3 regions of the Streptomyces sp. R35 genome follow, and region 1 is predicted to be linked to each of the others. Evidence: riboswitches for the same ligand, from Rfam matches in the RefSeq annotation. Region 1 holds a riboswitch; each other region holds the start of a gene.
What was found. A riboswitch is a leader RNA that binds a small molecule or an ion and turns the genes downstream of it on or off. The one in region 1 is predicted to bind S-adenosylmethionine.
Positions count from the first base shown of each region.

Region 2: it holds a riboswitch for S-adenosylmethionine, as region 1 does, so the genes downstream of both, AB5J50_RS47975 (ABC transporter substrate-binding protein) here and AB5J50_RS14195 (aminotransferase class V-fold PLP-dependent enzyme) in region 1, are expected to answer to the same signal.
Region 3: it holds a riboswitch for S-adenosylmethionine, as region 1 does, so the genes downstream of both, thrC (threonine synthase) here and AB5J50_RS14195 (aminotransferase class V-fold PLP-dependent enzyme) in region 1, are expected to answer to the same signal.

Region 1 covers NZ_CP163440.1:3,060,702-3,067,135, forward strand. The annotation lists gene AB5J50_RS14185 (rhomboid family intramembrane serine protease) at 1-454, shown strand, start outside; gene AB5J50_RS14190 (Lrp/AsnC ligand binding domain-containing protein) at 451-732, shown strand; gene AB5J50_RS14195 (aminotransferase class V-fold PLP-dependent enzyme) at 880-2,241, opposite strand; SAM riboswitch class IV at 2,445-2,561, opposite strand; gene trpD (anthranilate phosphoribosyltransferase) at 2,674-3,738, opposite strand; gene AB5J50_RS14205 (cytochrome bc complex cytochrome b subunit) at 3,903-5,540, opposite strand; gene AB5J50_RS14210 (Rieske 2Fe-2S domain-containing protein) at 5,537-6,434, opposite strand, start outside.
Region 2 covers NZ_CP163440.1:10,658,460-10,664,893, forward strand. The annotation lists gene AB5J50_RS47965 (DUF427 domain-containing protein) at 1-807, shown strand, start outside; gene AB5J50_RS47970 (SDR family NAD(P)-dependent oxidoreductase) at 804-1,565, shown strand; SAM riboswitch class IV at 1,696-1,805, shown strand; gene AB5J50_RS47975 (ABC transporter substrate-binding protein) at 2,031-3,674, shown strand; gene AB5J50_RS47980 (ABC transporter permease) at 3,671-4,753, shown strand; gene AB5J50_RS47985 (ABC transporter permease) at 4,808-5,731, shown strand; gene AB5J50_RS47990 (dipeptide ABC transporter ATP-binding protein) at 5,724-6,434, shown strand, end outside.
Region 3 covers NZ_CP163440.1:5,101,317-5,107,750, reverse strand. The annotation lists gene otsB (trehalose-phosphatase) at 1-673, shown strand, start outside; gene AB5J50_RS23310 (trehalose-6-phosphate synthase) at 711-2,114, opposite strand; gene AB5J50_RS23305 (glucosyl-3-phosphoglycerate synthase) at 2,264-3,208, opposite strand; SAM riboswitch class I at 3,387-3,538, shown strand; gene thrC (threonine synthase) at 3,556-4,866, shown strand; gene AB5J50_RS23295 (MoaD/ThiS family protein) at 4,962-5,237, shown strand; gene AB5J50_RS23290 (cold-shock protein) at 5,668-5,871, shown strand; gene groL (chaperonin GroEL) at 6,174-6,434, shown strand, end outside.

The DNA of each region.
Region 1 (6,434 bases):
CGGCAACATGCTCTTCTTCTACGTCTTCGGGGCGATGACCGAGGAACGCATGGGCCACATCCAGTTCGCCTTCTTCTACGTCGGCTGCGGCTACCTCGCCCTGCTGGGCTACGCCGCCGCCAACGCCGCCTCGCAGCAGTCCCTGGTCGGCGCCTCCGGGGCGATCTCCGCGGTCCTCGGCGCGTTCCTGTACCTGTTCCCCAAGGCCCGGGTGACCAGTCTCTTCCCGTTCCTCTTCTTCCTGCCGCTGCGCTTCCCCGCCTGGGTGGTGCTGCCCTTCTGGGTCACCCTGCAATGGCTGGCGGCGGGCCGCGGCACCTCCGGCCCCGGGGTCGCCTATCTGGCCCACCTGGTGGGCTTCTCGCTGGGGTTCGTCTACGCATGGGTGCGTTTCGGCCGGGCGACTAGAGTGAAGGCCCCAGCGACCGCCCCCGAGGGAGAGAACCAGCCGTGATCACCGCGATCGTCCTCATCAAGACCAGCGTGGACCGGATCCCCGAGATCGCCGAGTCGATCGCCGCGCTGGACGCTGTCAGCGAGGTCTTCTCCGTCACCGGCACGTACGACTTGATCGCCATGGTCCGGGTGAAGGCCCACGACGACCTCGCGGACGTCATCCCCGGCCGGATCAGCAAGATCCCGGGTGTCGAGGCCACGGACACCCACGTCGCCTTCCGCACGTACTCCCAGCACGACCTCGAGGCGGCGTTCGCGATCGGCCTCGACAACTAGTTCTCGCCCCCGCCGCCCCTACCCGTCCCATCCCTGGGGGCTGCGCCCCCAGACCCCCGCTGAAAAGATTGCGCAGTTCCCCGCGCCCCTTTTAGGGGCGCGGGGAACTGCGCAATCTTTTAGACCAGCCGACACCCAACCGATGGCTCAGACCGCGGGGACGCAGCGGCCGTCCTCCGTGCGGTACTGCCACTTCGCACCGTCGCGGACGAGTTCCCGCACGGCGGTGACGAAGCGCTCGACGTGCTCGTCGGGGGTACCCGCACCGAAGCTGACACGGATGGCGTTCAGGGACTTCTCGCCGGGCGCGGCCTCGGGGGCACCGCACTCCCCCTGGGTCTGCGGGTCGCTGCCGAGGAGGGTGCGCACCAGCGGATGGGCGCAGAACAGACCGTCGCGCACCCCGATGCCGTACTCCGCGGAGAGCGCCGCGGCGAAGTGCGAGCTGTTCCACCCCTCGACGACGAAGGAGATCACGCCGACCCGCGGGGCCTCGTCACCGAAGAGGGAGAGGACGCGCACCTCGGGGACCTCGGCGAGACCCGCGCGGACCGTGTCGATCAGGTGCTGCTCACGGGCGACGAGGGTGTCGAAGCCGGCCTCGGTGAGGGCCTTGCAGGCGGACGCGATCGAGTAGACGCCGATCACGTTCGGCGAGCCGGCCTCGTGCCGGGCGGCGCTCTCGTGCCACTCCACGTCCACGCCACCGTCCGTACGGCGCGACACCTTACGGCTGGCGCCACCGCCCGCGAGGTACGGCTCGGCCTCGCGCAGCCAGTCGGAGCGGCCGGCGAGCACACCGGAGCCGAAGGGCGCGTACAGCTTGTGGCCGGAGAAGGCGACCCAGTCGACGTCCAGGTCACGGACGGACACCGGGTGGTGCGGGGCCAGCTGCGCGGCGTCGAGGACGATACGGGCGCCGTGCGCGTGTGCGGCGGCGGCCAGCTCGCGCACCGGCCACAGCTCACCGGTGACGTTCGAGGCGCCGGTGACGCAGACGAGGGCCGGGCCGTAGGGGTCGCGGTCGGCGAGGGCGCGCTCCAGCGTCTCGACGGCCTGGCGCGGGCTGCGCGGGGCGTTGAGGTAGGTGACCCGAGCGTCCTTCCACGGCAGCAGGGACGCATGGTGCTCGGTCTCGAAGACGAAGACCTGGCAGTCGGCCGGAAGAGTGGCGGCGAGCAGGTTGAGCGAGTCGGTGGTGGAGCGGGTGAAGACGACCTGGTCGCCCTCACGGCAGTCCAGGAACTCGGCGACGGTCTTGCGGGAGTTCTCGAACAGGTCGGTGGACAGCTGCGAGAGGTAGCCGGCGCCACGGTGCACGCTGCCGTAGTAGGGGGCGTACGCCGCCACGTCGTCCCACACCCGCTGCAGGGCCGGGGCGCTGGCGGCGTAGTCGAGCGCGGCGTAGGTGACCTCGCCACCGGTGACGAGCGGGACGGTCACATCTCGCCCCAGAACGGGCAGAGGGGCACAAACGGTCTGGTCGGCGGCAGCGATGGAGACAGACATGGCGAGCTCCTGTGAGAGGCAGGCGGGATCGCTGCGCGAGCGGGTACACCGGGGTACGGGCGGCTCAGCGCAGGAAAGGCGAAAAAGGTGAAAAGGGGTACGCGGAAGTGGGGCGCTACGCCCTATCGCATTCGCTTGCTCACAGAAGGCTCCCTCGAACGACCAGGACCCCTGGGCTGTATCCACTCAAGTGAGTGGCGAGGGGTCCGCGCTTGCCGTAGACCTCGCTGCCTACGACCTGGTCTTCACCCGGGGCACCCCGCCACGGACGGAGGGTTGCCGGACAGTCGGCCGGGGCCTCATGACTGTCACTCATGACCTGATACAGCATCTTGCCAGAAGATCTTCGACGCGCAAGGCGCAGTCCAGGATCCGGACTGCGCCCCGCATCACATCGCATACGGCGGAAGAGCCGGCGTACGGCGGGGCGGCTCAGGCGCTGCTGGCCGCCACCCACCGCTCAAGAGTCCTCTTCGCGGCCCCGGAGTCGATCGACTGCGCCGCCTTCTCCATCCCGGCGCGCAGCTGGTCCACCAGGGGCACGTCGGTAGGCGACAGGGCCACCAGAGCCGCCGCCGAGTTCAGCAGGACCGCGTCCCGCACCGCGCCCGTCTCGCCGTCCAGGAGCCGTCGGGCGACCCCCGCGTTGTACTCGGGGTCGGCGCCCCGCAGTGCCTCCACCGGGACGATCTCAAGGCCTACGTCCCGCGGGTCGAAGGCTTCCTCGGTCACCTTGCCGTCGCGGACGACCCACACCCGGGAGGTGGCCGTGGTCGTCAGCTCGTCGAGGCCGTCGTCACCCCGGAACACCAGCGCGGACGAGCCGCGTTCGGCCAGTACGCCGGCGATGAGCCCCGCCATCCGGGTGTCGAAGCAGCCGACCGCCGAGGCGGTGACCCGGGCGGGGTTGGTCAGCGGGCCGAGGAGGTTGAACGAGGTCGGAATCCCCAGATCACGCCGGACCGCGCCGACGAACCGCATCGAGGGATGGAACTTGGCCGCGAAGCAGAAGGTGATCCCGGCCTCCTCCACCACCTGTGCCACCCGCTCGGGCGACAGGTCCAGGTTGATGCCGAGCCGCTCCAGTACGTCGGACGAGCCGCTCGCCGAGGACGACGCCCGGTTGCCGTGCTTGACGACCTTCGCCCCGGCACCCGCGATCACGATGGCGGACATCGTCGAGATGTTGACCGTCTTGGCCCGGTCTCCGCCGGTACCGACGATGTCGACGGCCGGCCCGGGGATGTGCAGCGGCTTCGCGTGGGCGTACATGGTCTCCACGAGGCCGGTGATCTCCTCGACCGTCTCGCCCTTGGCCCGCAGCGCCACCAGGAAGCCCGCGATCTGGGCGTCCGCGGCCTCACCGCTCATGATGCGGTCCATGGCCCACGCCGTGTCACCGGCGCTCAGGTCCTGCCCGGCGAGCAGCGCGCTCAGTACGTCGGGCCAGGAACGGCCCGCCGCGGTGTCGCCTCCAGCGGGGTTCACAGCGCTCATAAGCCGCTCCTGGGTCGGTCCCCGGAAAGGGACTCTGTGTGGGTCCTTGTGGGACTCCTTGTGGATGAGAACACCCTATCCAGGCCCGGGGACGGCAAAGAGCCCCCGTCCATGCACTGGACGAGGGCTCTTGCCGTGGCGATCAATGACGATCGGTCAGAGGATCAGTGGTGGCCGTGGCCGCTCGTGATCTCCTTGTACTCCTCGACGGTGGGCTTGGGGATCTGGTTGTCGTCCCCGTAGAAGCCCTCGCTGAGCTTGGCGCGCAGCCGCTGCGTGCCCGGCACCTTGCGCTCGACACCGTTCTCGTCGACCGTCGGGCCGATCTCGGCCGGCTTGTACTGCTCGTGCGCCGTGAGGGCGTGCAGCGCCGACTGCGGAAGCGGCTCGTGGACCTCGATGAACTCACCGTGCGGCAGGCGCTTGATGATGCCCGACTCACGACCGTGCAGCACCTTGTCCCGGTCGCGGCGCTGGAGGCCGAGGCAGATCCGCTTGGTGATGAGGAACGCGAGGACCGGTCCGACGAAGAAGAAGATCCGGACGAACCAGGTGACCGTGTTGATCGAGAGGTGGAAGTGCGTGGCCCAGAGGTCGTTGCCACCACCGATCAGCAGCCCCATGTACAGGGTGATCCACGCGACGCCGACACCCGTACGCGTCGGTGCGTTGCGCGGGCGGTCCAGGATGTGGTGCTCGCGCTGGTCGCCGGTGACCCAGGCCTCGATGAACGGGTAGACCGCGATCGCGACCAGCACCAGCGGGAAGATCACCAGCGGGATGAACACGCCCAGGACGAGCGTGTGGCCCCAGAGGTTGATCTCCCAACCCGGCATGAAGCGGATCAGGCCCTCGGAGAAGCCCATGTACCAGTCGGGCTGGGCACCGGTGGAGACCTGGTCCGGCCGGTAGGGGCCCATGGCCCAGATCGGGTTGATCTGAGCGATGGCCGCGATGGCCGCGATGGCACCGAAGACCAGGAAGAAGAAGCCGCCGGCCTTGGCCATGTAGACCGGAAGGAGAGGCATGCCGACGACGTTCTTGTTGCTGCGTCCGGGGCCCGCGAACTGCGTGTGCTTGTGGTAGAAGACCAGGATCAGGTGGCCGACCACCAGGCCGAGCATGATGCCCGGCAGCAGCAGGATGTGGACCGAGTAGAAGCGGGCCACGAAGTCGCCGCCCGGGAACTCGCCGCCGAAGAGGAAGAACGAGAGGTACGTGCCGACGATCGGCACGGACAGGACCGCGCCCTCCATGAAGCGGACACCGGTGCCGGAGAGCAGGTCGTCCGGGAGCGAGTAACCGGTGAAGCCGGTGAACATGCCCAGGACGAACAGCAGGAAGCCGAACAGCCAGTTGACCTCACGGGGCTTGCGGAACGCACCCGTGAAGAACACGCGCATCATGTGCACGAACATGCCGGCGAGGAAGATCAGCGCCGCCCAGTGGTGGATCTGCCGGATCAGCAGACCACCGCGCACATCGAAGGAGATGTGCATGGTCGAGTTGAACGCCTCCGACATCAGCTGTCCCTGGAGCGGGACATAGCTGCCGTTGTACGTCACCTCGTTCATCGACGGGTGGAAGAACAGCGTCAGATACACACCCGTGAGGATGATGATGATGAAGCTGTAGAGGCAGACCTCACCCAACATGAACGACCAGTGGTCGGGGAAGATCTTGCGCATGTTGGACTTGGCCAGGGAGTAGATCCCCAGGCGGCCGTCGGCCCAGTCGGCTACCCGCTCACCGGCGGGTGCCTTCTCGCGCGAGCGCGAGTCGGAAGTGGTCGCAGTGCTCATCCGCGCTCCCAGAATGCAGGACCGACGGGCTCTTCGAAGTCGCCGAGCGCCTCGAGGTAGCCCTCGTCGTTCACACCGATGCGCAGCTGCGGCAGGGGGTGACCGGCCGGGCCGAAGATGACTCGGGCACCGTCGGAGAGGTCGAAGGTGGACTGGTGGCACGGGCAGAGGACGTGGTGCGTCTGCTGCTCGTACAGGGAGATCGGGCAACCGACGTGGGTGCAGATCTTCGAGTAGGCCACGATCCCCTGGTAGGACCACTCGAGTTCTTGCTTGTCCTTGATGTTGTCCGGCTGCAGCCGGACGATCATCGTGGCCGCCTTGGCGATCTGCGTCTGGAAGTCCTCGTCGTCCTCCTCCAGGCCCTCGGGCTTGACGAAGGTGAGCGACCCGACGGCGATGTCCGAGGGACGCAGCGGCTCGTTCGTGTTCATGTTGACGAGCAGCTTGCCCTTGGACCAGATCGTGTGGCGCAGCTTCGTGCCGGGCAGCGGACCGAGGTCGCGCAGCAGCATGACGCCGGAGAGCGGGAACAGGGCCAGCGCGCCGAACATCGTGTTGCGGACCAGCTTGCGGCGGCCGAGCGCGGACTCCTTGGCGCCCTGCTTGAAGTCGGCCAGGACCTTGGCCTTGACCTCGGGCTCCGCCGAGATCGCGTGACGCTCGTCGGCAATCTCCACGTCGGACATCAGGGTGCGGGCCCAGTGGACCGCGCCCGCGCCGATCGAGAACAGCGCCACACCGAGCGTCAGACCCAGCGCGAAGTTCAGCGCGCTGATGTGCCCGATCGGGAAGACAAAGATCGACTTGTCGTTCGGGATCGCCACGTACGAGGCGATGAAGGCGACGGTGGCCAGCATCGACAGCGTGAACAGGAAGGCGACCACGCGCTCG
Region 2 (6,434 bases), 7.6 Mb from region 1:
TTCCCCACCGCGCGCGCCGTCAGGACCACCCCCGAAGGCCTCCTGTGGGAGCCAGGCGAACGCTGGGTACGCGGCCGCAAGGGTGACGTCACCGTCGTCGACAGCCGGCATCCCGTCCTCGTATGGGAACCCGGAGTGCCCGTCCCGCTGTACGCCTTCCCCCGCGAGGAGGTCCGCGAGGACCTGCTCCGCCCGGCGAAGAACCCCCCGACGGGCACGCACACCGGATCGCGGATCTTCTACGACCTTGAAGTCGACGACGAGCTGCTGGAGAACGCGGCCTGGACCTTCCCGGCCGCCGACCTGGCCGACCACATCGCCTTCGAGTGGTTCCGGCGCAGCGGCAAGGGCCTCGACCACTGGTACGAGGAGGAGGAAGAGATCTTCATCCACCCCCGCGACCCGCACAAACGGGTGGATGCCATCCCCAGCAGCCGCCACGTCCGGGTCGAGATCGACGGCACGCTCGTCGCCGACACCCACCGCCCGGTCCTGCTCTTCGAGACCGGCCTGCCGACGCGGTACTACATCCCGCGCGAGGACGTCCGCCTGGAGCTGCTCGAACCCACCGACCACAGCACCGGGTGCCCCTACAAGGGCACCGCCGAGTACTGGTCGTGGCGGGGTGAGGCCGGCGTCCCGCCGAACGTCGTCTGGAGCTACCCGGAGCCGCTGCCCGCGGTGGGCGCCGTCAAAGGCCTCCTGGCGTTCTACAACGAGGCCGTCGACATCACGGTCGACGGCGAACGCCTGGAGCGCCCCGTCACCCCGTTCACCAAGGCGCTCGCGGCGCAGCCGCCGACGTGACGGCACCGGTGGCCGTGATCACGGGCGCCGCCTCCGGGATCGGGGAGGCGGCCGTGCGTCTGTACGCCGCACGTGGACACCGCGTCGTCGCCGTCGACGTGGCGGAGGAGCGGCTTGCCCGGCTCGCCGGGCTCGACGGCGTGGCGGCACTCGCCGGCGACGTGGCGGCCGAGGAGACGAACACAGCGGCCGTACGCCTCGCGCTCGACCGGTTCGGACGGCTGGACACGGCCGTCCTGAACGCGGGGATCGGCGGTGCCGGTCCGCTGGAGTCGCCCGGGGCGATCGAGCGGTTCGACCGGCTCTTCCCCGTCAACGTCCGTGCGGTGGCCCACGGTATCCGGGCCGCCGTGCCGGCGCTGCGCGCGGGCGGCGGCGGGGCGATCGTCGCCACGGCGTCGGTGTCCGGGCTGCGCGGCGATCCGGGCACCTGGGGCTACAACGCGACGAAGGCGGCCGTGATCAACCTCGTGCGGGCCACGGCCGTCGACTACGCGGCGCAGAGCATCCGCATCAACGCCATAGCCCCGGGCCTCACTGAGACCGAGATGACCGCCACCCAGGTCGCGAACCCGGATCTCACCGCGCGGATCCCCGTCCACCGCTGGGCCACCCCGCGCGAACAGGCGGAGGTCATCTGGTTCCTGACCTCGCCCGCCGCCTCCTACGTGACCGGAGTGACCGTTCCGGTCGACGGCGGGCTGAGTGCCAACGGGGGAATCCTGCCTCCGCCGTCCGCCGCGGAGGAACGTCGTTGAGGGCCCTCGCGGGGGGAGTCGTAGACGTGCTCCAGGCCTTGTACCGCCTCCTTGTGCCGGTGTCCGCGCACGTCATCCCGGCACAGGGAACTCTTGACGCCGAGAGAATTGTCGATCTACGGTGAGCGCGAGCTACGAGTTCCGGTGATCAAGCCCTGGCTGGCCGGACGGCAACCCTCGACGCAGCGGGGTGCCCCAGGTGAAGGCTCGGCGGATGTTCCTGTTCTGCAAGTGCGTTCCCACCGGCCCGTGAGCCGGCGACACCCCTAGGAGGACGGCGTGGCAACTGGCCTCGTGCTGTGCTCCCGACGCCATGTGGATCTGCTGCTGGTCTGCAGCTGTCTCTGTCACAGCTGACCCTTTTTCGCTCTTCACTCCCACCTTTCACGCGACAGCGCGCGCTCGGCATGTCCTGCCTGCCGGGGCCCCTTCGTGTTCCCACTCATGCGGAAGCAGAGACCAGCCATGGCACAGCACAGCACCCTCAGACCGTTCCGGTCCCTCGGCGCCATATCCCTCGGCACGGCGTTCCTGGTGGCCCTGACCGGCTGCACGAGCACCAAGAACTCCACCGGCGCCACCGGCACCGGCGGTGCGACGATCACCGTCGGTACGACGGACCAGGTGACCAGCCTCGACCCGGCGGGCGCCTGGGACGCGGGCTCCGGCACCATCGAGAGCGAGGTCTACGCGACCTTGCTCAGCGTGAAGAACGGTGCCACGGAGGTCTCACCGGACCTGGCCACCGGGATCGAGCTGACGGGGGCCAAGGAGTACACGGTCACGCTGAAGAAGGGCCTGAAGTTCGCCAACGGTCACCAACTGACCTCCTCCGACGTCAAGTTCAGCTTCGACCGCACGTTGAAGATCGCCGACGAGAACGGTCCGTCGTCACTGCTGTACAACCTCGACTCCGTCGCCGCCCCGACACCCACCACCGTCGTCTTCACCCTCAAGTCCGCCAACGACACGCTGTTCCCACAGGTGTTGTCCACCGCGGCCGGCTACATCGTCGACGAGCAGGTCTTCCCTGCGGACAAGATCCTCGACGACAAGGCCATCGTCGCGGCCAAACCCTGGAACGGCCCTTACGGCGTCACGAGTTACGACAAGAACTCGCTGGTCTCCTTCACCGCCAACAGTGCCTACGCGGGTCAACTGGGCGCCCCGAAGACCAAGAACGTCCAGCTCAAGTACTACACCGACGCCAGCAACCTGAAGCTCGACGTCCAGCAGGGCACCGTCGACGCCGTCTACCGCACGCTCACCACCGCCGACCTCGACGACCTGTCCAAGAAGAAGGACATCAAGGTCCACACCGGGTCCGGCAACGGCATCCGCTACGTCGTCTTCGACTTCCGGACACAGCCGTACGGCACCAAGACCAAGAACGCCGACAAGGCCAAGGCGCTGGCCGTGCGGCAGGCCGTCGCCGACTCCGTCGACCGGGCCCAACTCGCCCAGCAGGTCTACAAGAACAGCTATCAGCCGCTGTACAGCTCCGTGCCCGACGGACTCACCGGCGCCACCGACTCGTTCAAGTCGCTCTACGGCGACAAGAAGGGCGGCCCCGACAAGGCAGCTGCCGCCGCACGGCTCAAGAAGGCGAAGGTGAGCACCCCGGTCACCCTCAACCTCCAGTACAACAGCGACCATTACGGCTCGTCCTCGGCCGACGAGTACGCGCTGGTCAAGACCCAGCTCGAAGCCACCGGACTGTTCAAGGTGAACCTGCAGTCCACCGAGTGGACCCAGTACGGCAAGGACCGCATCAAGCACCTCTACCCGCTCTACCAACTCGGCTGGTACGCCGACTACTTGGACGCGGACAACTACCTCTCGCCCTTCTACTCGGCCAACAGCTGGGTCGCCAACGACTACTCCGACCCCGCAGTACGCGAGCTGATCAAGAAGGAGGAGACGGAGACCGACACCGCCAAGCGCGCCGAACTGCTCAAGCAGGTACAGGACAAGGCCGCCGCGTCGGTGCCGCTGCTGCCGCTGCTCCAGGGGTCCACCGCGATCGTCACCCGTACCGACATCAGCGGTGTACCGGACGAGCTGAACAGCGCGTACACCTTCCGCTGGGCAGGACTCGCGAAGAAGTGAGCACTCTGACGCAGGACACCCCCGGCGCCGTCGTCACCCCGGCCGACGGCGCCGCCGGGTACGGTCTCGCCCGCTACCTGGTGGTCCGCTTCCTCCTCATCATCCCCACCGTGTTCGTGCTGGTCAGCCTGGTCTTCTTCCTGATGCGCGCCACCGGTGACCCGATCAGTGCCGCCTTCGGCGACCGGCTCACCCCGGACCAGCTCCAGGCGAAACTGCACCAGGCGGGCTACGACCGGCCGTTGCTCACCCAGTACCTGGACTATCTGAAGTCCCTGGCGACCGGCGACTTCGGCCACACCGTCACCGACAACGAACCGGTGACCCACGTGCTGGGCACCTACGGCGCCGCCACCGTCGAACTCGCCTTCTACGCCCTCATCGTGGCCCTCGTCGTGGGAGTCCCCCTGGGCATGGTCGCGGCCTCCTACCGGGACCGCGCGCCCGACGCGGCGCTTCGGCTGTTCGCCGTCCTCACCTATGCCACCCCCGTGTTCTTCGTGGGACTGCTGCTGAAGCTCGTCTTCGCGATCCAGCTCGGCTGGCTGCCCGCGTCAGGCCGGGCGAGCACCGACGTCCAGCTCTTCCTGCAGAACCAGACCAGCACGACGGGGCTCTACCTCGTCGACGCCCTGCGCAGCGGCGACGGGGCGGCCGTCGCCGACGTCCTGAGGCACGCCGTACTGCCCGCCCTGGCGCTGGGCCTGCTCGTCGCCGGCATCCTGCTGCGGCTGGTCCGCACGAATCTGATCGGCACCCTCGGCGCCGACTACGTCGAGGCCGCCCGCTCCCGAGGCGTGGCGCCTTTCCGCCTGGTCACTCGGCACGCAACCCGGCCCGCCCTGATTCCCGTCGTCACCGTCCTGGGGCTCCAGGTCGCCGGGCTGCTCGGCGGAGCGGTGCTGACGGAGACCACCTTCGAGTGGAAGGGCCTCGGCTACGAACTCGCCCACTATCTGACGGTGCGTGACTTCCCTGCGGTGCAGGGCATCGTGGCGCTGTTCGCCGTCGTCGTGGCGGTGACGAACTTCCTCGTCGATGTGGTCGCGGCGCTGATCGATCCCCGAGTGAGGTACTGAGCCGTGGCCCAACTCCTCGTGCGACGGCCGACCTTGCTGCCGGACCGTCTTCGCGTGCGGCTGCGTACCGGCGGTGCGGTGCAGCGCGCCATGCTGCTCACCGGTGCCGTACTCACCGCAGTGTTCGTCCTCGCGGCGCTCCTCGGACCGCTGCTCGCCCGGTACGGATACGCCCAACTCCAGGACGGCGGGGGGTTGTTCGGGTCGCAGCAACACCCCAGTAGTACCCATCCGTTGGGCACCACCATCGCGGGGTACGACGTGCTGTCCCGCACGGTGTGGGGCGCCAGGACCGCGCTGGAGATCATCCTCGCCGCGCTGCTGCTCTCGGTGGTCCCGGGCACCGTTCTGGGCCTGGCCTCCGGCTATCTCGGCGGCCGCCTGGACCGGTTGCTGGTGGGGCTGGCCGACGCGCTCTACGCGTTCCCGCCGCTGCTGCTCGCCATCGTCATGTCGATCGTGATCAGCGGCGGACAGTCGAGCCTCGTCGGGGGCCTCGGTGCGGCGGCATGCTCGGTCGCCGTGTCCTTCGTACCGCAGTACTTCCGTGTCGTACGGGCCGAAGTGATCCGGGTGAAGGCGGAGCCCTTCGTGGACGCGGCCCGGGTGATCGGCACCGGGACCTGGCGGATCATGTTCCGGCACGTGCTGCGCAACTCGGTCCGCACCCTCCCGCTGATCTTCACCATCAACGCCTCCGAGGCCATCCTCACCCTCGCCGGGCTCGGCTTCCTCGGCTTCGGCATCGAGCCCAACTCGGCCGCCGAGTGGGGCTACGACCTCAACCGCTCGGTCGCGGACGTCACTTCGGGGCTGTGGTGGACCGCGATACCGCCGGGCCTGGCCATCGTGCTCACCGTGCTCGGCACCACCCTGCTCGGCGAGAGCCTCACCGACCTGGCCGACCCGCGGCTTAGGCGGCGCGGCGGCTCGACGGCGACCGCCACCGGAACGGACGGAGGCGCGGACGATGACTGACCTGCTGCGCATCGAGGACCTGCATGTCACCTTCGCCACGGACGCCGGTCCGGCCCCCGCGGTGAAAGGGGTGAGCCTGTCCGTCGCTCCAGGGGAGGTGCTGGCCCTGGTCGGCGAGAGCGGCAGCGGCAAGACCGTGACGGCCAAGTCGGTCCTGGGGCTGCTGCCCGCCACCGCGAACGCTCGCGGCCGCGTGCTGCTCGGCGACGGCACCGCCGACCCGGCCGAGGACGTGCTCACCGCGCCCCCCGCCCGTCTGCGCGCCCTGCGCGGCACGCACGCCGCGATGGTGTTCCAGGAGCCGTCCACTGCGCTCAACCCGGTCTTCACCATCGGCTGGCAGCTCACCGAGGGCCTGTGCGCCCACGGACACGGCGGCAGCAAGGCCGAACGCCGGGCCCTGGCCGTCGAATGGCTCGACAAGGTCGGCATCCCGGACCCGGCCACCCGCGTGGACCACTACCCCCACCAGCTGTCCGGCGGACAGAAGCAGCGCGCCGTCATCGCCATGGCCCTCGCCCTGGGCACCAGGCTCATCGTGGCCGACGAGCCCACCACGGCCCTGGACGTCACCGTCCAGGCGGAGATCCTGGAACTCCTGCACCGCTGCCGCACCGACTTCGGCACCGCCGTGCTCCTCATCACCCACAACATGGGCGTGGTCGCCGACCTCGCGGACCGGGTGGCGGTGATGAGCGAGGGC
Region 3 (6,434 bases), 2.0 Mb from region 1:
CGCCCTCGCCACCCTCGCCCCCAAGGTCGCCTCCGTCGCCGTAGTCACCGGCCGCCCGGCCGGCGTAGCGGTCCGCCACGGCGGCTTCGCGGGCGTACCGGGCCTGGAACACCTGGTCGTCCTCGGCCACTACGGCGCCGAACGCTGGGACGCCGTGAGCGGCACGGTCAACGCCCCCGCCCCGCACCCCGGCGTCGCCGCCGTCCGCGCCGAGCTGCCCGGATGCCTCGACAGGATCGGCGCCTGGCAGGGCACGTGGATCGAGGAGAAGGGCCGCGCCGTGGCGGTGCACACGCGCCGCGCGTCCGACCCCCAGGCCGCCTTCGAAGCCCTGCGCGAGCCCCTCACCGACCTGGCCACCCGCCACGGCCTGATCGTCGAACCGGGGCGGATGGTCCTGGAGTTGCGCCCGCCGGGCATGGACAAGGGGGTCGCCCTCCTGGAGTACGTCCGCGAGATCGGCGCCGAATCCGTCCTCTACGCCGGCGACGACCTGGGCGACCTGCCCGCCTTCGCCGCCGTCGACAAGCTCCGCTCCGACGGCATCCCCGGCCTCCTCGTCTGCAGCGGCAGCTCCGAAGTCGCCGAACTCGCCGACCGGGCCGACCTGGTGGTGGACGGCCCGCCCGGCGTCGTACGACTGCTGTCCGCGCTCGCGGCCCGACTGGACTGACGACTGGACTGACTGGCGCCTGTGTTGACGGGGCCGCTCAGGCCTCCAGCTCGTGCAGCTGTTCCAGGAACCACTGGGCCGGCGGCAGAGCGGTCGCCGCGGCGGCCAGCCGCTTGGTGCGCTCGGCCCGTTCGTGCGGCGGCATCGACAACGCCTCGTGCAGCGCCCGCGCGGTGCCGATCACGTCGTACGGGTTCACGACGATCGCGTCCTCGCCGAGCTCCTCGTACGCCCCCGCCTCCCGCGACAGCACCAGCGCGCACCCCTCGTCGGAGACGACGGGCACCTCCTTGGCGACGAGGTTCATGCCGTCCCGGATGGGGTTGACGAGGGCCACGTCGGCGAGCCGGTATGCGGCCAGCGAGCGCGCGAAATCGTCCTTGACGTGCAGGAGTACGGGGGTCCAACCCGGCGTTCCGTACGCTGAGTTGATGTCGTCCGCCAGGCTCTGCACCTCGGCCGTGTAGTCCCGGTACACGGCGAGGTCCTGCCGTGAGGGGTACGCGAAGGCGACGTGCACGACGCGCTCGCGCCACGACGGCAGGTCATCGAGCAGCTGCCGGTAGGCCAGCAGCCCGCGCACGATGTTCTTCGACAGCTCGGTCCGGTCGACCCGCACGATCGTCTTCCGGCCCTCGCCGATCTCCGCCCGGAGGGCCGCCATGCGCTCCTCGACATCCGCCTCGTGCGAGCGGCGCCGCAGGAAGTCGGCGTCCGCGCCGAGCCCGTGCACCCCGACCCGGGTGTCGCCGAGCCCGCCGACGAGCTCGTCGGCGCACGCGGTGAACGCGTCCGCCCAGCGGCGGGTGAGAAACCCGAGCCGGTCCGCGCCCAGCATCCCGCGCAGCACCTGCTCGGAGATGTCGTCGGGCAGCATCCGGAAGTAGTCCACCGGCGCCCACGGAGTGTGCGAGAAGTGCCCGATCCGCAGGTCGGGCCGCAGCTCGCGCAGCATCCCGGGGACCAGGGTCAGGTGGTAGTCCTGCACGACGACCACGGCGCCCTGATCCGCCTCCTCCGCCAGCGCCTCCGCGAACGCCCGGTTGTACGCCTTGTACGACCCCCACTGGCGCCGGAACTCCGCGTCGAAGACCGGCTCCAGCGGGGTCTGGTACAGCATGTGGTGGACGAACCAGAGCACGGAGTTCGCGATGCCGTTGTACGCGTCGGTGTGCACGGTGGCGTCGATGTCGAGCATCCGTACGCCGTCCTCGCCGACCCCGCGCCGCACCGCCTCGCGGTCACCGTCGCCGAGTGCCGAGCACACCCACAGGGCGCCCGCGTCCGGGCCGATCGCGGACAGACCCGAGACCAGCCCGCCGCCGCCGCGCTTGGCTTTCAGCGAGCCGTTCTCGTCGACCTCGTAGGTGATCGGGCCGCGGTTGGACGCGACCAGGATGCGGTGGGCGCCCTGCGCTTTTTCGCCCTGCGTTGAAGCCATGCCTCGAAATCTAGCCCCCCGCCTAAACGCTCAAACGTTCACTTCGGCCGTATGCGAGGTCGTATGTGATCTCACGGCCGGCGGGGGCTGGTCGCGCCCCGCGGCGGAGCCGCAGATGTCACAGCCCCGCGCCCCTATCGGGGCCCGGTCTACGCGGCCCTTCGTTTCCTGTACTCGGCGATTTCGGACATCGGGGGGCGTTCCTCCGTGTCCACCGAGTACGTGCGCGGCTCGAAACCCTCCTTGCCGCGTTCGAACTGGGTGAGGGACGGGCGGATCATGTGGCCGCGGGCCAGCCTCAGCTGGGCCGTGCGGTAGATCGCGGCGGACATGCGGCCCAGCGCCTGGCCGTCCTGGTGGCGGTGTTTGCGGACGCCGACGTCGACCTGGGCGAGGGCGTCCAGGCCCACGAGGTGCAGGGCGTCGACGAGCATGCCCAGCTCGACGCCGTACCCGACGGGGAACGGCAGCTGTTCGAGCAAGGAGCGGCGGGCCGCGTACTCGCCGCCGAGCGGCTGGACGAAGCCCGCGAGCTGCGGCCAGTGCATGTTCAGCAGGGGGCGCGCCATGAGTTCGGTGACCCGGCCGCCCTGGCCCGCCGCCCCGCCCAGCGGTCTGTCGTACATGGCCTTGACCAGGTCCACGCCCGGGTCGGTGAGCAGCGGGCCCACGATCCCGGAGACGAAGTCGGACGAGAATTCCTTGAGGTCCGCGTCGATGAAGCAGACGATGTCCCCGCTCGTCACGAGCAGCGACCGCCACAGGACCTCGCCCTTGCCGGGCACGGTCGGGATCCGCGGCAGGATCTCGTCGCGGTGCACGACGCGCGCGCCCGCGGCGGCGGCGACCTCGGAGGTACGGTCGGTCGAGCCCGAGTCGACGACGACGATCTCGTCGACGAGGGGCACCTGTTGCATCAGGTCGTGGCGGATGACGGCGACGATCTCGCCGACCGTCTCCTCCTCGTTGAGGGCGGGCAGCACTACGCTGACCGTCGATCCTGAGGTGCGTTTGGCGGCCATGAGCTTGTGGAGCGGGCGGTCGGTAACGGACCAGGAGCGTGTGCTCAGCCAGCGCTCGACTTCTTCCAGCACAGTCTGCGGCTCCTCACTGTCTGGTCACACACTCTCATCAGCATGTGATCCATCTCGCGGTTCGGACGACTATCTCAACTGTCCTGGCCTTCGGTTACAGTCTTGAACAACGCGGATGACCATCGCATGTCCTGGATCATCAGCACGTACTGTGTTCAACAGTTCAACAATCAAATACCGCTCATCCAGAGGGGCAGAGGGATACGGCCCGATGAAGCCCCGGCAACCCTCCAGCCGGTCTCGTACGACTACGTTGTCGTCGCGAGGCTCCCGGCTTGGGAAGGTGCCAAATCCGTCTCACGGCGAAGTGCGCCGTGAGGAAGATGAGGAGAAAGGGCCTCGCCTCCATGGCTGCGCAGACAGTTGCAAGCACCACGAACACGGGAATCTCCGCCGACTCGGCCAACTCCGTGGACCTCGGTCCGGCCGCCGCGCTTTCCTGCCGCGAGTGCGGCCACCGCGTCCCGCTCGGCCCGGTCTTCGCCTGCGAGGAGTGTTTCGGCCCGCTGGAGATCGCGTACGACTTCTCGGCCTACGAAACCGAAGAACTCCGCAAGCGCATCGAAGCGGGTCCCGCGAACATCTGGCGTTACGCGCCCCTCCTGCCCGTCCCCGCGGACGTCGCCGAGAAGCCGAACATCAACCCCGGCTGGACCAAACTCGTCCAGGCCGACAACCTCGCGCGCGAGCTCGGTGTCGACGCCGGCAAGCTCTTCGTGAAGGACGACTCCGGCAACCCGACGCACTCCTTCAAGGACCGCGTCGTCGCCCAGGCCATCGAGGCCGCCCGCGCCTTCGACTTCACCACCCTCTCCTGCTCCTCCACCGGCAACCTGGCCGGCGCGGTGGGTGCCGCCGCCGCCCGCGCCGGCTTCCGCTCCTGCGTGTTCATCCCGCACGACCTGGAGCAGGGCAAGATCGTCATGGCCGCGATCTACGGCGGCGAGCTCGTCGGCATCGAGGGCAACTACGACGACGTGAACCGTTTCTGCTCCGAGCTGATCGGCGACCCCGCCGGCGAGGGCTGGGGCTTCGTCAACGTCAACCTGCGGCCGTACTACGCGGAGGGGTCCAAGACCCTCGCGTACGAGATCTGCGAGCAGCTCGGCTGGCAGCTTCCCGACCAGCTGGTGATCCCGATCGCCTCCGGCTCCCAGCTCACCAAGGTCGACAAGGGCCTCCAGGAGCTGATCAAGCTCGGGCTCGTCGAGGACAAGCCGTACAAGATCTTCGGCGCCCAGGCCGAGGGCTGCTCGCCGGTGTCCGTCGCCTACAAGGCCGGCCACGACGTCGTACGCCCCCAGAAGCCGAACACCATCGCCAAGTCCCTCGCCATCGGCAACCCGGCGGACGGGCCGTACGTGCTCGACATCGCGCGGCGGACGGGTGGGGCCGTGGAGGACGTCAACGACGAGCAGGTCGTCGACGCGATCAAGCTCCTCGCCCGGACCGAGGGCATCTTCGCGGAGACCGCCGGTGGAGTGACCGTGGGTGTGGCGAAGAAGCTGATCGAGAATGGTCTCCTCGACCCGACCCTCACGACCGTCGTCCTCAACACCGGCGATGGTCTGAAGACGCTGGACGCGGTGGCCGGTACGGGGCTGACGGCGACCATTCGTCCCAACCTGGAGTCGTTCCGGGAAGCTGGGCTCGCGTAAGTAGGGCCGTTCTCTTTCTGCGGGCCGGTGGGGGCTGGTCGCGCAGTTCCCCGCGCCCCTTTGGGGGCGCTCCACCTGACCGGAGGTCACAAGGCATGAGCGTCAACGTTCGCATCCCCACCATCCTGCGCACCTACACCGGCGGCAAGGCCGAGGTGAGTGCCGAGGGTGGGACTCTCGCCGAGGTCATCGCCGACCTGGAGAAGAACCACACGGGTATCGCCGCGCGCGTGCTGGACGACCAGGGCAAGCTGCGCCGCTTCGTCAATGTGTACGTCAACGACGACGACGTGCGGTTCGAGCAGGGGCTGGAGACGGCTACGCCGGACGGTGCGGGCGTCTCGATCATCCCGGCCGTCGCCGGAGGCTGATCGCTACCCTCGGTAACGCCGAATACGCAGTGTTCATCGAATTGCCCTCTCCGTGAGAGAAACGGAGGGGGCAATTCTGCATGGTTGAGCGGGGTACAGTTGGGGAACCCGCTTCGCTATTCATGCCGGATGCATATGAGTACCTGTGCGACACCCGACAAGAAGTAGCCAAAGTGCCCCTCCTTTTTGAGCCTTTTATGGCATATACGGGGCCCGACTTGCCCTGAAACTTCGCAAGTCCTCCGCATTTTCCCGATCGGCGATGCCCAGAATTCTCGTCCGATTGACCTGTTGCAGACGGCAGTTGGACAGATACATTCAGCCGCGGTCGACGCGTTCCGGCGCACACCCCCAATCGTTGGGGGGTGAGGTCTGACCCGGATCCGCGAAGTGTGGATCTGTGCAAGGGCCAGTAATAGGGGAGTTAGGCATGGCTCAGGGCACCGTCAAGTGGTTCAACGCGGAGAAGGGGTACGGCTTCATCGCGGTCGACGGTGGTGCGGACGTCTTCGTGCACTACAGCGCGATTCAGATGGACGGCTACCGCACCCTTGAAGAGGGTCAGCGAGTGGAGTTCGAGATCTCGCAGGGCCAGAAGGGTCCGCAGGCGGACATGGTCAAGCTCGCCGTCTGATCCGGCGCGATCGGCCACCGACGCACTCACGCCGAGGGGCCCGCATCCCACCTGGGATGCGGCCCCTCGTGCGTTCCGGGGCGTTCCGGGCGTCCCCTTCGTTCGTGAGAGGCGCTTGCACTCGCAGGGGTCGAGTGCTAATCATTGGCGTTAGCACTCTCCCAGTGAGAGTGACAGAACTTGGATCGGGCCAGTGAGGTCCGCAGGCCGGTGGGGCAAGGAACCACAAGGGCTGCAGGCCGTCCGTCGCGGGCGCGGGCGCGATCCGGAGCAATCCACCCCGTCCGGGAGGACCACTTCACATGGCCAAGATCATCGCGTTCGACGAGGAGGCACGGCGCGGTCTCGAGCGCGGGATGAACCAGCTCGCCGACGCCGTCAAGGTCACCCTTGGCCCCAAGGGCCGGAACGTCGTCCTCGAGAAGAAGTGGGGCGCCCCCACGATCACCAACGATGGTGTTTCCATCGCCAAGGAGATCGAGCTCGAGGACCCGTACGAGAAGATCGGCGCCGAGCTGGTCAAGGAAGTCGCCAAGAAGACGGACGACGTCGCTGGTGACGGT